Regions from separate parts of the Mesorhizobium sp. M0496 genome, predicted to be linked through region 2. Evidence: riboswitches for the same ligand, from Rfam matches in the RefSeq annotation. Region 2 holds a riboswitch; the other holds the start of a gene.
What was found. A riboswitch is a leader RNA that binds a small molecule or an ion and turns the genes downstream of it on or off. The one in region 2 is predicted to bind S-adenosylmethionine.

Region 1 (3,405 bases), on a different contig from region 2:
CTCTTCGGTGCCGACGGTCATGCGCAGCGCGTTGGGAAAGCCGTAGCCGGAAACGCGCCGCAATATAAAGCCGCGCGCCGTAAGATAGTCGTCCGCCGCTGCCGCAGAATGTTTCTGATCGTCAGGAAAATGAATGAGGATGAAATTGCCGACGCTCGGTGTCACCCGCAGCCCAAGCTTTGTGAACTCCTCGCTCAGCCAGGTCAGCCAGGTCTCGTTGTGCGCGACGCTGCGCTCGACATGGGCGCGGTCGCGGATCGCCGCAATGCCGGCCTCGATCGCCGTTGCATTGACGTTGAAGGGGCCACGCACGCGGTTGATCGCGTCGACGATGTGCATCGGCGCGTACATCCAGCCGATCCGCGCACCGCCAAGGCCGATCTTGGAGAAGGTGCGGGTCATCACCACGTTCTCGGCGCTGCCGACCAGTTCGATGCCGGCTTCATAGTCGTTGCGGCGGACATATTCAGCATAGGCCGCGTCGAGCACCAGAAGCACGTGCCTGGGCAGACCTGCATGCAGCCGGCGCACTTCCTGGAACGGCACATAGGTGCCGGTCGGGTTGTTGGGATTGGCGAGGAAAACGATTTTCGTGCGCGGCGTGACGGCGGCCAGGATGGCGTCGATGTCGGCGCGCTCGTCTGTTTCCTTGATCGTCACCGGAACGGCACCCGCCGACTGGATGTAGATCTTGTAGACCATGAAGGCGTGTTCGGTGATGACAGCCTCGTCGCCGGGCGCCAGATAAGTCTGCGCCAGCAGGCCGAGGATCTCGTCGGAACCGTTGGAGCAGATGATGTTTTGTGGGTTGAGGCCATGCACCTCGGCGATCGCTTCGCGCAGCCGCCTGGCGGTCCCGTCGGGATAGATATCGAGCTTGCCGGCAATCTCACGCGCGGCTTCAATCGCCTTTGGCGAGGGACCGAGCGGGTTCTCGTTCGATGACAGCTTGTAGACCTTGGCAACGCCGGCAGGCGCCGTGCTCTTGCCCGGCACATAGGCGTCGATGTCCATGATGCCCGCGCGCGGGGTTGGACGTGCCTTGTCCGGTGTCTGGTTCATGTCACAAAATCCGTCGAAAACGCTTCCTCAGGGAAGTCGCAGCGGAAATACAAGCCGTGGGTCGCAATGTCGAGAGGTGACAGCCCCCGGACCAAGGCTGGCCGTTGACGCCGGCCTGCCGCAGCCCTAGAAGGGGTACTAACTCCCGTGGTGATTTGGCCGGTCGGCTTGCAGCCACGTTAAACAACTTGCTAAAGGGCCGTTTGCATCCTGTAACCGGCTTTGCGACTGCAATGCCGGTTTTTTATTGCCCGCGCCGGCCGGACACCGCATCGGCATCGATTTTCGAAAAGCACGGTGCAGGGATCAAGGTGTGAGATGGATGCAATGGCCGCTCTGCGTGCTCGCAAAACCAACAACGAGGCCGACCAACCGTCGAGCCCGGTTTTGCGTTTTGGACCTGACAAGCCGCTCAAGCTCGACGCCGGCACGCTGCTGTCGCCGTTCCAGATCGCCTACCAGACCTATGGCACGCTGAACGACGCCCGTTCCAATGCCATCCTCGTCTGCCACGCGCTGACCGGCGACCAGCACGTCGCCAGCACCAATCCGGTTACCGGCAAGCCGGGCTGGTGGGAGGTGTTGATCGGCCCCGGCAAGATCATCGACACTAGCCGCTTCTTCGTCATCTGCTCCAATGTCATCGGCGGTTGCCTGGGGTCCACCGGCCCGGCCTCGACCAATCCCGCCACCGGCAAGCCCTATGGGCTCGACCTGCCGATCATCACCATCCGCGACATGGTGCGCGCGCAGCAGATGCTGATCGACCATTTCGGCATCGAAAAACTGTTCTGCGTGCTCGGCGGCTCGATGGGCGGCATGCAGGTGCTGGAATGGGCGTCGAGCTATCCGGAGCGCGTCTTCTCGGCGCTGCCGATCGCCACCGGCGCGCGGCATTCCTCGCAAAATATCGCCTTCCACGAGGTCGGCCGGCAAGCTGTCATGGCCGATCCGGACTGGCATGGCGGCAAATATTTCGAGCACGGCAAACGCCCGGAAAAGGGCTTGGCGGTGGCGCGCATGGCCGCCCACATCACCTATCTGTCCGAGGCTGCCCTGCACCGGAAATTCGGCCGCAATCTGCAGGATCGCGAAGCGCTGACCTTCGGCTTCGACGCCGACTTCCAGATCGAGAGCTATCTGCGCCACCAGGGCATGACCTTCGTCGATCGCTTCGACGCCAATTCCTATCTCTACATGACTCGGTCGATGGACTATTTCGATCTCGCCGCCGACCATGGCGGCCGGTTGGCCGACGCTTTTGCCGGCACCAAAACCCGCTTCTGCCTGGTGTCCTTCACGTCGGATTGGCTGTTTCCGACCGAGGAGAGCCGCTCGATCGTGCATGCGCTCAACGCGGCCGGCGCATCGGTGTCCTTCGTCGAGATCGAGACCGACCGCGGTCACGATGCCTTCCTGCTCGACGAGCCGGAACTGTTTGCCGCCATCAACGGCTTCATCGGCTCGGCGGCCCGGGCCAGAGGGCTCAACGCATGACCCCGAAAAGTTGCAGACTTGGCTGTCCAGGATCATGCTCCAGGCAGGAGGCAAAGCCATGAGTGTCAACCGCGACCAGCGCGTCGACCTCGAGGTCGTCGCCAACCTCATCCCGCCACAGTCGCGCGTGCTCGACGTCGGTTCGGGCGATGGCTCGCTGCTCGAACTGCTGCAGGACACCAAGCAGGTCGACGGCCGTGGCCTGGAACTGTCGCAACGTGGTGTCAACGAATGCGTGGCGCGCGGTCTCTCGGTCATCCAGGGCGATGCCGACAAGGACCTCGAATTCTATCCTGACAAGGGCTTTGACTTCGTCGTCCTGTCGCAGACCCTGCAGGCCACCCGCAACCCGAAGCTGGTTCTCGACGAACTGCTCAGGATCGGCAACCGTGCGATCGTGTCCTTCCCCAATTTCGGCCACTGGCGGGTGCGCCTGTCGCTGTTCATCCAGGGCCGCATGCCGGTGACCAAGGACCTGCCCTATTCCTGGTACGACACGCCCAACATCCATTTCTGCACCATCCGCGACTTCGTCAATCTGTGCGACGAACTCGGCGCGACCGTGGAAAAAGCAACCGCACTCGACGCCAATGGCCAGAAGATCGGCCTGTCGATGCCGTGGTGGTTCTGGAATTTCTTCGGCCAGCAGGCTGTGTTCTTGCTGAAGCGGTAGTCTTGATCGCCATGCATCTTTTTCGTAGGCGCCCTCTGCCAGTTGAAATCCCGCCGGAAATGCTGGCTGGGTTGAAAGCCGGGATTCTCATCTGCACCTCACCGCGCAGCGGCAGCAATCATCTGGCTGGATTGATGGCAGCCGCCGAGCTTGGCAACCCCCTCGAGTGGTTC
Region 2 (3,405 bases):
GCCGTCCCAATCCTGGGTGACGATTTCGCACTCGACCTTCATCTGCGCGCACAGCGCATTGGCGATGTCGATATCGAAGCCTTCGACCTTGCCGTCCGAAGTGATGGTGTTGAACGGCGGATAGGCGCCCTCGGTGCCGATCTTGATTTTCTCGGCTGCCTGCACCGATAGAGAGCCGGCCGCCAACACCAGCATGGCAGCGCCTGCTGCCGATATGATCCATTTCGAAATCTGCATTTTCTTGGTTCCCCTTGAACGCCGCCAGCTTGACGACCAGCAAGGCAGCCAAGCATGGCGAGCCAGTGCAGGCAAGTATTTTGCCTGGGGGTGATGGGTTCAGCGTGCGGGGCGGAAATGCTTGGACAGCTTCAGGCCCTGCGCCTGGTAGTTGGAGCCGAGATCGGTGCCATAGAGTGCCTGCGGCCGCTTCAGCATGTGCTCGTAGACCAGCCGGCCGACGATCTGGCCATGGTCGAGGATGAACGGCACCTCGTGGCTGCGCACTTCCAATACCGCCCGGCTGCCTGTGCCGCCGGACGCCGAATGGCCGAAGCCCGGATCGAAGAAGCCGGCATAGTGGACCCGGAACTCGCCGACCAGCGGATCGAAAGGCGTCATCTCGGCGGCGTAGAGCGGCGGCACATGCACCGCTTCCTGGCTGACGAGGATGTAGAATTCATCAGGGTCGAGCACCAACTCGCCGGCGCCGCTCTTGTGGATCGGCTCCCAGAAGTCGACGACCTCCTGTGCGGCGCGCTTGTCGACGTCGACGAGACCGGTGTGATGCTTGCCGCGATAGCCGACAAGCCCGTTTTGATCGCCGTTGAGGTCGATCGACAGCGCGATGCCGCCGCCGGAAATGTTGGGCGGCTCGGTGGCAACCAAGATCTGCGCGCGATGCAACTGGTGCAGTTCGGCCTCCGACAACAGCGCATTGCCGGTACGGAAGCGTATCTGCGACAGGCGCGAACCGGTGCGCGCGACGATCGGGAAGGTGCGCGGGCTGACTTCCAGATAGAGCGGCCCGTGATAGCCGGCGGCGATCTTGTCGAACTCGTGGCCGCGATCGGTCATGACGCGGGTGAAGATGTCGAGCCGCCCGGTCGAACTCTTGGGATTGGCCGAAGCCGAAATGTCCGCCGGCAATGCCAGGCTTTCGAGCAAGGGCACGATATAGACGCAGCCGGTCTCCAGCACCGCGCCCTCGGCCAGGTCGATCTCGTGCAGCTGCAGCCGGTCGAGCTTTTCCGAAACCTTGTGGTTGGGACCCGGCAGGAAGGAGGCACGCACACGCCAGGCCTTGTCGCCGAGCCTGAGATCAAGGCTGGCCGGCTGGATCTGGTCGGCATCGAGCGCACGCGCCGACTTCAGCGCGCCGGACTGGAACAGCGCCGAGATGTCCTGATCGGGAAGAATGCCTGTCTGCCGCAAGGCTCTGCTCCTAGAGGGCAGGCTTTTTCGGAACCTGCTTGGTACAAACCTCTTAATGAAGCCGGCAATTGACGCAAGCGTGGCACGGGTCTAAAGGGTCATTATCCCGTGGTGATTTGGCCGGTCGGCTTGCAGCCACGTTAAACAAGTCGCTAAAGGACCGTCGGGCCGCAAGGCCGTATGGACCGGTTGCGACTTTCGCGGCCGGTTTTTTTGTGTCTGGAAGAAGAGCGATGAGCACCAACAAGCGCAACTGGAAGCCTCAGACGGCACTCGTGCACAGCGGAACGCTGCGTTCCGGTTTCGGCGAAACGTCGGAAGCGATTTACCTCACCCAGGGCTACGTCTACGAAACGGCGCAGGCCGCCGAAGCCCGTTTCAAGGGTGAGGAGCCGGGCTTCATCTATTCGCGCTACGCCAATCCGACCGTCGACATGTTCGAAAAGCGCATGTGCGCGCTGGAAGGTGCGGAGGACGCCCGCGCCACCGCCTCCGGTATGGCTGCGGTGACGGCAGCGCTTCTGTGCAGCGCCAAGGCCGGTGACCATATCGTGGCGGCGCGCGCGCTGTTCGGCTCCTGCCGCTGGGTGGTCGAGACGCTGGCGCCGAAATACGGCATCGAGGCAACACTGGTCGACGGCACCGACATCGCCAACTGGGAAAAGGCGGTCAAGCCGAACACCAAGCTGTTCTTCTTGGAAAGCCCGACCAACCCGACGCTGGAAGTCGTCGACATCGCCGCGGTTGCCTCGCTTGCCAATTCGATCGGTGCCAGGCTGATCGTCGACAATGTCTTCGCCACGCCCTTGCAGCAAAAGCCGCTGCAGCTTGGCGCCCACATCGTCGTCTATTCGGCGACCAAGCACATTGACGGCCAGGGGCGCTGTCTCGGCGGCGTCATCTTGTCGGACAAGAAGTGGATCGACGAGAACCTGCACGACTATTTTCGCCACACCGGGCCTAGCCTGTCGCCTTTCAACGCCTGGACGCTGCTGAAGGGCTTGGAGACGCTGCCGCTGCGCGTACGCCAGCAGACGGAAAGCGCAGGCCGGATCGCGGATTTCCTGGCCGAGCGGCCGGAAATCGCCCGCGTCATCTATCCCGGCCGGGCCGACCACCCGCAGGCCGATGTCGTCAAGAAGCAGATGTCGGGCGGCTCGACTCTGATCTGCCTGGACGTCAAGGGCGGCAAGCAGGCGGCCTTCGCCCTGCAGAACGCGCTCGACATCGTGCTGATCTCCAACAATCTCGGTGACGCCAAGAGCCTGATCACCCATCCGGCGACGACGACGCACAAGAATTTGAGCGACGAAGCGCGTGCTGAACTCGGCATCGGGCCGGGCACGCTCAGGCTGTCGGTCGGCCTGGAAGACACCGACGATCTGCTGGAGGATATCGCGCAAGCGCTGAAGGCCAAATAGGAGGCCTTTGGCTTTCAGGCGCCGGATGGCGTCTCTTCCAGCTCGGCCGCCTTGGTGCCGATCGTCATCGCATTGCCGCGCCACTCGACGGCACCGCCGAGCCAGCCGCGCGCCCACATCGCCGGCAGAATCAGGTCGCGCATTGCCATCGCCGCGACCATGCGTGGCGACAGGTACCAGCCCTTTGAGCGGGCCAGAATGCACTCGGGAAGGTAGAAGGCTGCCAGCACGGCAATGGCGGTTGCCCAGAGGCTGAAGCCGGCGCTTGCCGTCGCAATCAGCGCCAGCACCAGCGGCACCACCGCGCCAGTCAGGATTTCAGGCGCGAAGAACAGCGGGAAGGTGACGCGGCGCAGGCGAGCCCAACGGGCCTGGCGCGACCAGATCTCGCCAAATGTGCGCAGACCGAGCGGCTGCTCGAAGGGCGCGGCGACGAGATTGACGCGCAGGCCGAGGCCATTGACCAGCTTGGTCGCGGCGGCGTCCTCGGCGATCTCGGCGGCCAGCGCGCGGATGCCGCCATTGGCATCGAGCATCGGCTTGTTCCAGAGCA

Region 1: another riboswitch for S-adenosylmethionine. It lies ahead of metX (homoserine O-acetyltransferase MetX); the one in region 2 lies ahead of NKI73_RS12975 (O-succinylhomoserine sulfhydrylase).

What each region holds. Positions count from the first base shown of each region.
Region 1 is NZ_JAMYRC010000039.1:43,585-46,989, forward strand. Features, by position in the region: gene hisC (histidinol-phosphate transaminase) at 1-1,062, opposite strand, end outside; SAM riboswitch at 1,200-1,277, shown strand; gene metX (homoserine O-acetyltransferase MetX) at 1,390-2,559, shown strand; gene metW (methionine biosynthesis protein MetW) at 2,618-3,232, shown strand; gene NKI73_RS26455 (Stf0 family sulfotransferase) at 3,244-3,405, shown strand, end outside.
Region 2 is NZ_JAMYRC010000011.1:111,770-115,174, forward strand. Features, by position in the region: gene NKI73_RS12965 (ABC transporter substrate-binding protein) at 1-237, opposite strand, end outside; gene NKI73_RS12970 (2'-deoxycytidine 5'-triphosphate deaminase) at 337-1,431, opposite strand; SAM riboswitch at 1,530-1,607, shown strand; gene NKI73_RS12975 (O-succinylhomoserine sulfhydrylase) at 1,665-2,852, shown strand; gene NKI73_RS12980 (ceramide glucosyltransferase) at 2,867-3,405, opposite strand, start outside.